Regions from separate parts of the Paenibacillus provencensis genome, predicted to be linked through region 2. Evidence: a T-box and tRNA genes for the amino acid it is inferred to sense, from the RefSeq annotation. Region 2 holds a T-box; the other holds one or more tRNA genes.
The links. A T-box is a leader RNA that pairs with one kind of tRNA and senses whether it is charged. The one in region 2 lies ahead of ACFQ3J_RS06950 (alanine--tRNA ligase), so its partner is inferred to be a tRNA-Ala.

Region 1: it encodes a tRNA-Ala, which carries the amino acid that the T-box ahead of ACFQ3J_RS06950 (alanine--tRNA ligase) is inferred to sense. The anticodon was not compared.

What each region holds. Positions count from the first base shown of each region.
Region 1 is NZ_JBHTKX010000001.1:2,392,882-2,399,912, reverse strand. Features, by position in the region: gene ACFQ3J_RS11575 (MntP/YtaF family protein) at 99-782, shown strand; gene coaE (dephospho-CoA kinase) at 792-1,388, shown strand; gene ACFQ3J_RS11565 (lytic transglycosylase domain-containing protein) at 1,385-1,948, shown strand; gene ACFQ3J_RS11560 (alpha/beta-type small acid-soluble spore protein) at 2,027-2,251, opposite strand; gene nrdR (transcriptional regulator NrdR) at 2,367-2,834, shown strand; gene ACFQ3J_RS11550 (cupin domain-containing protein) at 2,973-3,698, opposite strand; gene ACFQ3J_RS11545 (VOC family protein) at 3,807-4,232, shown strand; tRNA gene ACFQ3J_RS11540 (tRNA-Ala) at 4,402-4,474, shown strand; gene ACFQ3J_RS11535 (hypothetical protein) at 4,839-5,351, shown strand; partial or broken gene ACFQ3J_RS11530 (ATP-binding cassette domain-containing protein) at 5,749-6,030, shown strand; gene ACFQ3J_RS11525 (hypothetical protein) at 6,189-6,461, shown strand; tRNA gene ACFQ3J_RS11520 (tRNA-Lys) at 6,583-6,655, shown strand; gene ACFQ3J_RS11515 (FAD-dependent monooxygenase) at 6,916-7,031, shown strand, end outside.
Region 2 is NZ_JBHTKX010000001.1:1,443,736-1,450,766, forward strand. Features, by position in the region: gene ACFQ3J_RS06945 (CPBP family intramembrane glutamic endopeptidase) at 1-623, shown strand, start outside; T-box leader at 1,407-1,650, shown strand; gene ACFQ3J_RS06950 (alanine--tRNA ligase) at 1,761-3,641, shown strand; partial or broken gene ACFQ3J_RS06955 (transposase) at 4,471-4,986, opposite strand; gene ACFQ3J_RS06960 (TetR/AcrR family transcriptional regulator) at 5,284-5,877, shown strand; partial or broken gene ACFQ3J_RS06965 (IS4 family transposase) at 5,893-6,185, opposite strand; gene ACFQ3J_RS06970 (hypothetical protein) at 6,149-6,322, shown strand; gene ACFQ3J_RS06975 (DUF4097 family beta strand repeat-containing protein) at 6,407-7,031, shown strand, end outside.

The sequences.
Region 1 (7,031 bases), 950 kb from region 2:
TTTAAGGCAAACATTCGCTACCTTTAGATATACAAAAGGGTAGTGTAACTTGAGCCGGACGGGAGGAATGGAGGGTGCCTCATTTATTAACACTGCTAATGCTCGCTTTTGCATTAAGCCTTGATGGATTTGGTATAGGTGTTACATATGGTCTTCGAAAAATGAAAATACCTTGGCTGTCCATCGTCATCATATCGGTATGCTCAGGTCTAGTTATTGGAATGTCCATGCAGCTTGGCGTGCTGCTGTCTCATTTAGTTTCAGCTAATGTTGCCTCTTATGTAGGAGCCATTATTCTTATTTGTATGGGCGCGTGGTCGCTTATTCAATCGCTCAGGGCTTCAGAGCAACCGGTGCAGGAGGAGGCCTTAATAGGCGGACCTGTATCTGAGCAGCAAGAATGGGATGAAGACGAGCAGCATATAATGAAGGAATCGAAGAAGACGGTGTTCTTTTTGGAAATCCAGAAGTGGGGCATTGTCATTCAAATATTAAAAAAACCTTCGGCTGCAGATATGGATGACTCTGGCAGTATTTCGGGATATGAAGCGATGTGGCTAGGTATTGCTTTGTCACTTGATGCATTTGGAGCAGGACTTGGAGCAGCATTGCTTGGACTGCCTCCACTGTTAACATCTGTGATGATTGCACTTTTCAGCGGTACATTTCTTGTGTTAGGGTTAAGAGTAGGATTTCGGTTTGCAAGTGCAGGCTGGATTCGGTCTTTCACTGCTCTCCCGGCTGTGATGTTAATTATTATGGGTCTATTGAAGTTGATTTGAGGTGAACACATGAATATAGGACTTACAGGCGGGATTGCTACGGGGAAGAGCAGTGTTTCCAGGTATCTTGTGAGCCTCGGAGCCATTCTTATTGATGCCGATCAAATTGCTCGGGAAGTGATGCTTCCCGGGCACCCCGTGCTCGCTGCTGTTATTGAAAGATTTGGACAAGCTGTTCTGAATGAGGATGGAACGCTGCATCGAAAGAAACTAGGAGAGATCGTATTTGGAAACTCTGCTGAATTAAAGGCACTAAATGACATCACTCATCCTGCCATTCGTCAAGAGATGCGGGAACGTATGCGAATGTTTGAGCAGGAACAGCCTGATAAGCTGGTTGTATCCGATATTCCATTACTCTACGAATCTAGGCTGTCAGAGCAGTTTGAGCAGGTGATGGTGGTCTATGTGCCAGCCGAAGTTCAGCTGAAGCGACTGATGGAAAGGGATGGAATCAGCAAAGAGGATGCTCTTAGCCGATTGAATGCACAAATGGATATCGAGGAGAAGAAGCGAAGAGCGGATATTGTTATCGACAACAGCGGAAGCATGGAAGAAACGAAGGCGCAAATATTAAAGTTTTGGCATGACAAAGGCTTATCATGAAGTTATTACGCAAAAAAAGAAGTCTGCTTGTCCTATTTATTGCCTTTGTACTCTTGTTATTTTTAAATACAAACTGGATGTCATGGTTTTATCCTATCCATTATAAAGAACAAATTCGCACCCATTCCGAGAATTACGAGGTGGATCCTTTTTTGGTCGCCTCCATTATTCGAGTAGAGTCCAATTACAAGCTGAGCAGGGAGTCTAAGAAAGGCGCGATCGGATTAATGCAGCTCATGCCCGATACAGCCAATTGGATCCTTGAAACAGCAAAACTAGACAATGTCACACTCGAAGAGCTGAAGCATGAGCCGGACGCCAACATTCAGATGGGAACCTGGTATCTAGACTATCTGTCAGATCATTTTGAAGGCAATCCCATAGCAGCTATTGCAGCCTATAATGCAGGACAAGGGAATGTAGGGAGCTGGATCAAGGAAGGTAAATGGGACGGTCATCTGGATACCATTGGGGAAATTCCCATCGGTGAGACGAGACATTATGTCCAGCGCGTCATTTACTATTATAATCAGTATAAGGACATTTATAAGGAATTTTAATTATAGCGTGAATAATAAAAGAAGCACTGGACAGGCTTAACAGGTCAAGCCATGCCCAATACTTCTTATGAAATCTTATTATTGAAATTGTCCAGCTAGTTGTTGTTCAGCGATTGTTACAAGACGTTTAGTGATGTAACCACCGATCGAACCGTTCTCATAAGATGTCATGTTACCTTGGTAACCATCTTGTGGAATACTGATTCCAAGCTCTTGAGCAACCTCATATTTCATTTGTTCGAGAGCGCCATGTGCTTTAGCGACTACCAATTGGTTGGAGTTACCGCTGCTACCTTGTGCCATTGCTTTCACCTCCTTGCAGGTTGGTAAAAGTATTATGTCTCGCATCTCGATTTTTCATGACTTTTTTATTTAAAAAGTGATTGGTAACTATATGCAATTAAGGAGGTGAGTGAGCTTGAAGTGTCCGTACTGTACTTATAGCGGTACCAAAGTGCTTGATTCTCGCCCAGCCAATGAAAACAAATCCATACGCCGCCGCAGAGAATGTGAAAAGTGTAATCGAAGGTTTACTACCTTTGAAACGATAGAAGAGACGCCTCTGATTGTAATCAAGAAGGATGGAAGCAGAGAGGAATTCAGCAGAGAGAAATTGCTGCGAGGACTGATTCGTGCCTGTGAGAAGAGGCCTGTATCCGTGGAGCAGCTCGATTCCATTGTGTCAGAAGTAGAGAAATCTCTGCGTAATACGGCGATTGCCGAGGTTGAGAGTCGGGAGATTGGAGAGCTCGTCATGGAGCAGCTATACCCTGTGGATGAGGTCGCCTATGTTCGTTTTGCTTCGGTCTACAGACAATTCAAAGACATCAACATGTTTATGAAGGAATTGAAGACGCTGTTGTCTAAAGGTGTAGATGAAGACTAGATCTTAAAGCTTTGGTTGATCAGGTATAAATTCAAGCAACTAAAATGAAAGCCTTCAGGCTCATTACTTTGAGCTCCGAAGGCTTCTATTTTAAAGTGATTGATGTAAGTCTAATACAATGCATTTTCAAATTACTTTTTAGTCATTGTTACGTTGTCCATTTCCGATGATTTGACGGGAGTAGCCATCTTTTTTCATCTGGCCTGAATAGCTTTGAACTCCTTGCATACTAGGAGGACCCTGTATCATATGTTCTTGATATCCCTGCGGTGCCATCATGGGATTGTTGTAGGATGTTCCCTGAACTCCGGTTTGCGGCTGATGGTATTTGTTGCAGTCTGCAGGAGGGCCAATGACCGTCGTATCTTTGATTGGAGCAAGCGTTTCTTTCAACATGGCTTCATCCAGACAATAAGTATGGGCGATGGTATTCGTTGGTGCCAGGCGCAGGAAATCAGATATTCCGATAAATTCAGGCTGCCGGGCATCAAAGATGGCGATGATCTTTGTATTGTCCTTATTCGCAACCTCCCAATGAATCCACCCTTGGGGAACAAGTACGGATTGACCAGGACCTGCAGTAAAGTTAAGTACCTCTTTGGTAAAAGGATTAATAAAGGAGACCACCGCTTCCCCAGTCACAACATAGACAAGCTCGGATGCATTTTGATGCACATGGGGTTCCACTACATTGCCTCTGGTTAAATTGATATCTAGAAGAGAGGCTTCTCCGATTGTATTCATCTGTTGTCTGCCAAGAACGTTGATATAGTTACCACTGTCTTTGGTAAAGAACCGATTCTTATTTACATCATCAAAAAACTGCACATTTGGTGAAGTGTAGTCCATATAAGTCACTACCATTGTTGTCACTCCTCCGCTTCGGTTTCTGTTTTACTGGTAAATGTATTCAATTGGGCGTAGGATGGTGCCTAGAGATTCAACACTTATGACAAGGGGAGGAAATTAGTAATGAAACCGTATATAACCGTCCTTACACTCGGGGTAAATGATCTGGAGAGATCGCTTGAATTCTATAGAGATGGACTGGGATTTCCTACTGAGGGAATTATCGGTAAGGAATTTGAGCATGGAGCGGTTGCTTTTTTTGAATTGCAGGCTGGTGTAAAGCTCGCGATTTGGGATCGAAGAGACCTTGCCTATGAAGCTAAAGTACCGCTGACTTCTCCGAGCTCAGCTGAAATGACGATTGGACATAATGTGGGCAGCAAGGAAGAGGTGGATTCCGTGATGGAGCAGGCACGTAAAGCCGGGGCCACGATCTGTGATCCTGCACATGAAACGTTCTGGGGAGGATATTCCGGGCACTTTATGGATCCCGACGGACATTTGTGGGAAGTGGTGTGGAACCCTGCTTGGGATATAAGTGAGGAATGACAATGATGAAAAAATGCAGATGGGCCAAGGTATTCAATATAAGTGTAATTAATTAGCTTAAAATAGCAGGGTGACATATTGCCTAATTATACCGAGTTATGTTACACTAATTTTTGCGTACTAGACGAATGATTTTAAAGTGAGTCTTGTAAATATAGCTTCATATGATGGGGCCTTAGCTCAGCTGGGAGAGCGCATCGCTGGCAGCGATGAGGTCAGGGGTTCGATCCCCCTAGGCTCCATACTCGTAGAAAAACCGCTATTTTAGCGGTTTTTTTCGTTTTTCTAGTCGGTGACTGTCTACGGGGACACTTCGCAGATATGCGCTCCCCTTATCGCAGCGATGGGCGCGGTTCCTGTAATTTGTTAAATATTAATCTACACCTTTGAACGCGAAATTGAATAAGAATAATTATTTTGGTAGCGTAACTAATGCATATCATATATCGTATAAAGAGATCCGTTCAGGATATGACAACTGAATGGACTTTCACTTTTACAAACAAAATTATATATAAATCGTTACCCTCGAACAAGTATCGGCAACGCTAATTAATTTATGTTGAATATCCGTGTTAATTTTCTAACAAGGAGCTTGATATAACATTGAAAACGAAAATTTTATTGCTTATGATTTTAATTTTACTAATCCTTTCAGGATGCTCTGATAAAACAGCTCATGTGAGTCTTCAAGATGAACTAGATAATGTGCTTAAAGAAGCAGATATACATGCTGAGCGAATACTACATTATGAAATAAAAGGGAATGGAGTGGTCGCTTTTTATGTAAAGGATAACGGCATTGATTCGAGTTATGTGGAGTATAATTCTGGAAAGTGGCAACTTGTAGATAGTTCTGGCAGCGCGTCTTTAGTGGAAACAGATCTGCCGATTTCTTATGTTTGGGAGTATACAAATGATAAGCCGTTTAGGGCTGTTTTTGGCTCAGTAAATCAAGAAAGAATAACCCAGGTGAAGGTAAATGGGGAGCCTGCAAAAATAATAAAGTTTGGAGATGGGACCACATTATGGTACGCAATTCTAGAAGAACCTTACTCTAACGAAGATAAACTAGAGGCATTCTCCGATAGTGGGGAAATGGTCTATAAGAAAGAGTAGTAGTTTTATTTGTGTCTGATTCGGATTAGGGGGTTCGATCCCCCTAGGCTCCATAACTAACAAACCCATTAAACACTGGTAATTCTGAGTGTTTAATGGTTTTTTTATGTCCAGATCGTGAAGAAACAAGAGTGAAGTCAAACGTTTGACGACCTCGAGAATTTTTCCTTACCTCCATAACAAATATAATTGCTGGACGTGACTGAACCCGCCTTTGGTCTAGTTCAAGCGCAGTCTGCGGGCGGAGGTTTTGGCTCATCTAAATTTATATAATCAACTTGATTATATAACTCATCGGATCCAAAGTTGGCGAAAGATCAGCACAATCCAGGATGCCGGGAAGGAGACGGAAGAAGTGAAAACATTAATTGAATTTAGAAATGTAGCGAAAGAATGGGGAGGCGAACAGCAAAGAGTTGCCCTCGCGAGAGCTGTGGCGAAGAATCCCTTGCTCTTACTTTGTGATGAGCCCACCGGAGCGTTGGATTACGTAACAGGCAAAGCTGTTTTGAAGCAGCTTCAAGATTTAAATAGAAATATGAAAAAGTGTGTAGTCTTGGTCACACATAATTCCGCTATTGCTCCTATGGCCGAAAAAATTATTAAGGTTAAGAGCGGAAGGATTGAGAGCATCACGCTAAATAACACGAAGCAAAGCGTTGAAGGGATTGAGTGGTGAGTATGAAATTATATCTAAAGCTAGTTATGAGATATTAAAGAGCAATTTCCGGATAAATCATTATTAATTAATGTCAAAAGCAGTGATCCTGCAGAAGGAGAGCTTCTGGCCGCATATTTATCACTACGAAGCAACAGAATTTACTGTCGAAGGACACGATGAAGAGTTGTTTGCTTCCTTATCTGTCTGTTGGCTGGACCGGTTATATGCCTGCTGCATGCGAGCATACTCAGCTCCATATTTCGGATAAGCTTGCACCTCTGCTATGGGGCTGGCCTGATAAATTTCTGAGCCGGATGGATCAAGCTGATTCTCGTGTTAATGTCGTCGTAGGCGATGGAAGTGACTTTTCGGGAGGATTTGATACGCCAGAGGATATCAAGAAACTTCCTGATCATTATTCTGGTGGTATATGGACGAACCCGTATTAATCAGATTTCTTCTCCTATATCAATAAAATGCTTGATTTATTATTTTAATCTGTTATAATAGATTTTACTGAGTTGTTAACATTAATTTATGTAACAACTGCCTTTAGCGGCATGAGCTTACGGACTCTTAGCTCAGTTGGTAGAGCAGTTGACTCTTAATCAATTGGTCCAGGGTTCGAGTCCCTGAGAGTCCATATATTTGACTAAAACCCTTACGTAGTAAGGGTTTTTTTATGTTTTCAAACTCAAAAGGATATTGTTTTTCGAATATAGAAAGATTCGTGTCCCTCAGCTCTTGTGGTTTACAATACATAATGGGATATTCAGGGCATATATATTGCTTAGCAGTTATGGCTCAAGGGTAAAATAAAGCAATCTTACCATACATAACGTACGACATTGTTAATTAATACGCTTCCTTATATAAGGATGAAGTACAGGAGGAATCAGACAAATGAACCCTCAAGTATTGATTGTCGGCGCCGGTCCAACGGGCTTAGTGCTGGCTTTGGCATTGCAGAAGCAGGGAATCCCGTTTCGTATCATTGACAAAAACAGCGGAACAGGAGA
Region 2 (7,031 bases):
GTCAAATTATTTTATTGTTTTTTCATCAGGTTACCGAGGTTTTTTCTGTATGGTTGGGCGCTCCTTATCAGACATCGCATTATCCGGTTGCGGATTCCCTGCTCTCTTTATTTATCCTATTGGTTAGTATTGGAATTATCCCGCCGATTTGCGAAGAGCTGTTGTTCCGGGGAGTGCTGATAACGGGATATGCATGGCGTGGAATGTGGTTTGCAGCAGCGGCCAGCTCTTTTTTGTTCGCTATTTTCCACGATAATCCTTACAGGCTGATCGAATTATTCGGAGCGGCCTTTGTCTCTTCACTGCTGGTGATCAAGTCAGGCTCCATCATTCCGGGGATCATCGTTCATTTGTTGACCAATTCGGTTTATGTGCTCAGTTCCTATTTACAGGGCGGAGATATGCTTGAGGGAATTTCGAGACCTGAGGGTCCCGGTGCGGGTATCCTTTTACTAACCTTGGGTGCATCAATAATTTGCTTCTTTATTTGCAAATGGCTCTTAAGCCGATTTGACCCGCCAGGAGAGAAGGAAAAAGAGCAGAAAATGAGTTCCTCGGTACAGTGGATTGTCCCTATTGTTGCATCCGTCGGGGTGTTTATCCTAAAGTTATTGTATTTTTGATTGTTTTTTACTCGAAATGCTCCTCTAATTTCAATGGATTACCACACCTTTAAAAAGAGCAGTTCATCTTGCAGGATTGAGTTTTAGCATTTAGCAGCCAAAGAAGTGGAACATTTTAACTATGAATGCCCATATCAGCATGAATTAGATAAAATGAATATTCAATCAATGAAATCTTGCACACCACAAAAAATGGCAATTATGAGCATAAGCAGCTTCAAAAAACTGTTGAGGCATATATAAAAAAAGAATTTTTGAAATAATACAAAGTGAAAACAATTGATAATGTAATATGCCTTTAAATGCTATTATGAAAGTCAAATTGATAAATTCCATGTTGTAGAGATAATTTTGATTCTCAATCGTTTTCAATTGCGAATATAAAAGCACGGCAGTTATGGCTAGTGAGGCTCCACTGCGAACAAGTTTCTTACCGAACTGCTTTGGACAAATCAAAGGCTGACGGAAGGCCTCCTGCTGACCGCTTTCCAGGTAATTGTTCAGCAATTCCCTCTCTCAGAAGCACACCCAGTGTTGGTTTAAAGTTCTTGGTTCTTACGAATTGTGTTTTGGTGGATACCTATTCCTTCTGGATCAATAACCAATCAGCATTGGCTGAAAAGTGAATTTGTGAAGTTTATCAACGAATGAATCCTATCTCTTTAACAAGCAATAACCTTCAAAGAAAAGGGCAGATCAACTAATTTCTTCCTTTTCATAATTTAACAAAAATGTTAATTTACGGAGCAAGTTGGGTGTGATACCATTGGTTTAACTTAAAACGAAAAGGCTATGATGAGAAATAGTAGGTATTAGGGATCTCACAGAGAGAAGATGGTTGGTGCGAATCTTCATTGATCTAATAGTGAAGCAGTCTCGGAGCTGTGAACCGAACAGAGGAATCTTAGTAGGCTTCAACGGAGTTCCACCGTTATTCAGGAAACAATATCGGAGATATCCCGTATTGATAGAGTGCAGAGAAATCTGAAATTAGGTGGTAACACGGACATAATAGTTCGCCCTAAGTTGACAAGAAATATGTCAGCTCAGGGCTTTTTTTGTTTTATTTCTTCTCGTTTAATTATTTGCAAAATAATTTTCCGAGAATAAATAATAATTGAAATGGAGGTATTGAACATGGTGAAAATGACACCAGATGACTTAAGAAAGTCATATATTGATTTTATGAAAGGAATAGGGGCTAGCCAAGTGCCCTCTTCTAGCTTGTTACCAGAAAATGATCCCTCAACGTTGTTTACAGGAAGTGGAATGCAACCTATGGTTCCATATTTATTGGGGGAAAAGCATCCGATAGGTAATGAGATTGCTAATATTCAGAAGTGTTTAAGGACAGTGGATATTGATGAAGTAGGAGATACGTCGCATCTGACATTTTTTGAAATGATAGGTCGATGGGAGTTTGAAGCAAATGAAAATAACTATAAGAAAAAGCAAATCGATGCCATTTGGAATTGGCATATTATCGAATTAGGAATTGATCCTGGCAGGCTGTATATCAGTGCTTTTATAGGAAGTGATGATTTGAATATACAGAAAGATACGGAAGCCATTCAAATCTGGTCAGAAAAATTTAAATCAGTTGGTATAGAACCTATCATTGAAGATGATCCCTATCAATATGGGGCATCTAGAGGTGGGAAAATATTCTTATACGATGAAAAAGAAAATTGGTGGAGCCGAGCCGGAAGTCCATTGGATATGCCTGTTGGTGAACCGGGTGGGCCTGATAGTGAAATGTTCTATGATCTTGAACCAGGCGGTGATTCACTGGATCATCCTGCTTCTGTAAGCGAGAGGTTTTTAGAAATTGGGAACAACGTATTTATGTGTTACAAAAAAGAAGACACAGGATTTGTAAAAATGCAAAATCCCAATATTGATTATGGAGGCGGATTAGAAAGGGTTGCAACAGCCCTTAATGGTGACAAGGATATTTATAATACGGCTTTCTTCCTTAATCCCAAGAAAAAATTGATGGAGTTAAGTGGTAAACAATATACTGACGATTTAAAGTCGTTTAGAATCATACTTGATCATGTGAGAGCGGCTACTTTTCTAATTAATGATGGTGCGGAGCCAGCTAATAGTGATGCAGGGTATATAACAAGAAGGTTATTAAGAAGGGCGATTCGTGCAGGTAAAAAAATAGGTATACAAGGAAGTTTTGTGGGTGAGTTGTCTGAAGTTTATATAGATGAAGCAACAGCTTATGAAGATTTGATCGGTAATAAAAAGAAAGTTATCGAAATAGTAAATAAGGAAGAAAATCTTTTCTATAGAACTTTACAACAAGGAGAAATTGAAATACAAAAACATCTTAAGAATAAGGGTAAAGTTACAGGTGCGGATGCCTTTTATTTTTACGAAACATATGGGTTTCCCTTGGAGTTGACGGAAGAGTTTCTAACTGAAAATGGATATAGCGTGGAGGGCAAGGCGTCTTATATAGAGGCGGCAAAGAAACATGCTGAAAAGAGCAGAACTGCTTCTGCGGGTAAATTTAAAGGTGGATTAGCTGAACATTCAACAGAAACAACAGCGCTGCACACGGTATCTCATTTATTACTTGCTGGTTTAAGGGAAGTTTTAGGTGATCATGTTCATCAACAAGGAAGTAATATTACTTCAGAACGATTACGGTTTGACTTCAATCATGATGAAAAACTTACGCCAGAGCAAATAGCTGAGGTGGAAAAGTATGTGAATGATGCGATTTTATCAAAAGCAGTTACCTATATTTCAGAGATGCCTAAAATTGAAGCGAAAGAAAGTAATGTTGAAGGGAATTTTTGGGATAAATATCCGGATATCGTTAAGGTGTATACAATCAAAGATAACGAAGGGAAAGTTTGGAGTCGAGAAGTATGTGGAGGACCTCATGTAGAAGATACAACAAACTTAGGAAAGTTCAGTATTAAAAAAGAACAATCTTCTGCTGCTGGAGTTAGAAGGATTAAAGGAGTAATTAATAAATATTTCCAGAACGCGGAACAATAGCTGATGTTTTAGGATTGCCATTTGTAACAACGTTATGAGTTGCCGGGAATCCAGGATGAATGATAAATCCGGCAAACGAAGAGGGTTTGACATCGCTTCGCCTTTCCGTTGGCGGTACCGGAGCACAGTATTCAAAGAAAAAGCAATTCGGATTAAATCCGAATTGCTTTTTTACTGCAAGAAAGGGGACTAAATGAAAATTCAGTAGTAGTGTCGATTAACGTTTGTCGGGGGACAAGAACATATTCCCATTGAAAGTCGCTATTTTAGCTGCTTTTCTTATTATCAGGTTAGCCAGTAATTACTGGTTGGCCTTTTTTTGTGGTCGTTTTACGATGGGGGAAGCCGGGAGAACGCAGGGGCTTTAGGGGCTTTGACCTCGTAATAAAAACGGTTCTCCCACGACCTCTAAAACTCCATGTTTGAGCTGGTAGGGACGATGACCTCGCATAACAAGCGAAGCTATGGATTTGGAACCATCGTGGAACTAGCCGGCGAAATCAAAGACGAGGAGTGAGGAAATGGAACCTGTTGTAGGCGTGGATGTGGCCAAAGGTTCAAGTGTGGTATGCTAAAAGCATAATTCATTCACCGCAAGCGAAATAGGTCTAATGACGCCAGGCAACTGCACCAAAAGGGTTTTATGATTAAGATAACGGGAAACGTTAGATCAAAACAGTAATGGAGCAGTTTGCCAGTCGGCGCTGCTCCTTTTTTGTTAAGCTACCCTGAAAATTAACTCATAGCGTAACTCTAAAAAACAATACGAAACTAGGCGCAGCTTACAAGATTTTTAAAAAAGCTGCGTCTCTTGGTTTGAGAAGGTTAATTAGGATGCTTCCGAAGTGACCAGAGTTACAGTAAATCCAAGGTTTTCTAGCTTTCGAACAGTCTGTTTGACGATCGCGTCTTGGTGCCGTTTCTCAAAATAATCGGAACCTAAGTCTTTATAATCTTCTTGCCTGGTTAGTAAATGGTAAGCAATGGTCATGATGGAGTGGGCTACGGCAACAGCTGCGCGTTGCCTTCCTTTGCGAGCTGCAATTCGCCTGTACTGGGCACCGAGATAATGATCTGATCCCCGTATGGAGTGAGAAGCTTCGATGAGTGCGGATCGGAAATATTTATTGCCTTTATGTGTTTTGGAGGACTTGCGTTTGCCTGCGCTTTCATTGTGACCTGGAACAAGGCCAACCCATGAGCATAAATGAGCTGCACTCGGGAAACGAGAAGCAATGTCCGTGCCAATCTCGGCAAGGATTTGCTCGGCCGTTCGGGCTGCGATTCCCGGAATGCTATCCAGACGATCCAGGTCTTTTTGGAAAGGGGCGAGCCGTTTTGCTAAGGGAACTTTGTGTCAATTTTAAAAAAGTGACGAGGGACAAGAAAATGGTCCGATTACCGATTTGTCACAAACCTAATTAAAAGTCAACACACAATGACAAGAATTTTATTTCATTCCCGATATGATTTCATTGACGGAGGTTAGCAAAGATGATTAGACTGATCAAGAATTTTCAAGAAATGTAGAGGGCCAAGAACAAAACATTGACAGGAAATTGAAAAGTGCTTAAAATAAAATTTGATTGAACGATCAAAATAAAAAATGAACAATCAGTTTAAAATGAAGGTGGATGAATAAATGGAAAACAAACAATCTTTGATAGCTGATGCACGGAGAGAACAGATCATTAAAGCTGCTATAGAGGTTTTAACAGAAATTGGTTATCTCAGCACGAGCCTTTCCAAAATAGCAAATAAAGCAAATATAAGTACAGGACTTATATCTTATCATTTCTCTGGTAAGGAAGATTTGATGAAAAATACTTTGATGTATTTGGTTGAACAAGAGCGAGCGTTTATTAAGGGAAAAGTAGAACAGAAACAAACGTATATGGAGAAATTAATGGTTTTTATAGAAGCAAGTTTAGCCTACCAGGGTACAAACCGTGGATATAACACTGCTTTACTTGAAATTGTTTTTAATGCTCGCACGCCAGACAACGTCCCTTATTATCTGGCAGAAATTAATGATGAAGATCAATTAAATGTTTTGTTGAAAGAGATTCTTTACAAAGGACAAGAGTCTAAAGAATTTGGTGATTTTGATCCTCAAGTGATTGCAATTGTCATTCGGGGTGCTTTATCAGCGTCAATGTCATTGCCTCAAAATGAATTAAGCCTTGAAGACTACAGTGAAAAGATAATAAAGAGCTTTTTAAAAATGATTAAATAATAAACCGAAAGCAACTCAACTTTCGCAGCTTGAAATCGGCAGATAAGCCTTGATGCAACTGGGCAAAGCGACAATCCACTGCTGGAGATGACGCCGAATAAGGAACGAAAGCTTTTTGCCCGCTTTCGACACCACTTCATGGATCAAGGCAAGCAGCTGTTGCAGAGCGATCGCCCAATCGAGCGCGAATCATCCGTGCTTTGTCGATGCTGCTAAGCGAGCTAGATATAGCGCGAGAACACAACGGTGGTGTGGCTTACGAGCAAATCGTATGAACGGCCTTAGAACTCTTTTTGCAGTCGCTGCAGCGGTGACATCAATTACGTTCGTCAGGCATGGGATTACTGATTATAATATCGAGAACAGGGCGCAAGGATCTACCGGAGGCTTTAACAGGAAGAAGGTTCAACTGTTACGAGACGGGCATTTTGCTGGCGCTGGCTAGCAGTATGTATTTACGGATATGCTCCGGCTAGGCGCCGCCTATCTGCGCTGGAACATCCGAACCTTTAAAAAGGGAGAATTAATCGTGAACAATAAGAAGTGGTTTTTCCTGGGGATTTCGCTGATCGTCTTGAGCTTCGCCGGAACGGCTTGTCAGCCGCTCGATTTTGTCGACAAGTTGCCCGCGCACGAGCAGAAATGGACGTTTGCGCAGCACGAGTTGAATGCGCTCGTCATCGACAGTGAATATGACGTGAACATGGAGTTCATCGCCAGCCCCGACGACACCAACTACGTGGAAATCAGCGGGAATATGCAGCAAAATACGATCGATCAGTTGAAAGCGACAGAAATCACAGGGGATGCGCTGGAACTCCAGCTGCTGAAGGATGTGAAATTAGTCGCCCCCAACTACAAGTCCATCAATACGCGGATTATTGTAGCGCTGGCGGATGACACCCGGCTGCAGCAGATCAGTTATAAATCGGGCTCCGGCAACACCAGCTTTACCGGCTTGAAGGCGGAAATGATCGACTTGTCCGTTTCTTCCGGCAATCTGCGCGCGGAAGTTATCACCGCCGGACGGTTGAGTTTAACTTCAAAATCCGGGGATATTACTGCGGAGCGGATCCAGGGGGATACAGAAATCCAGCTGCACTCCGGCGATATCAAGGTGGATGGGCTGAAGGGCGCCCTGACAGTGCAGTCGA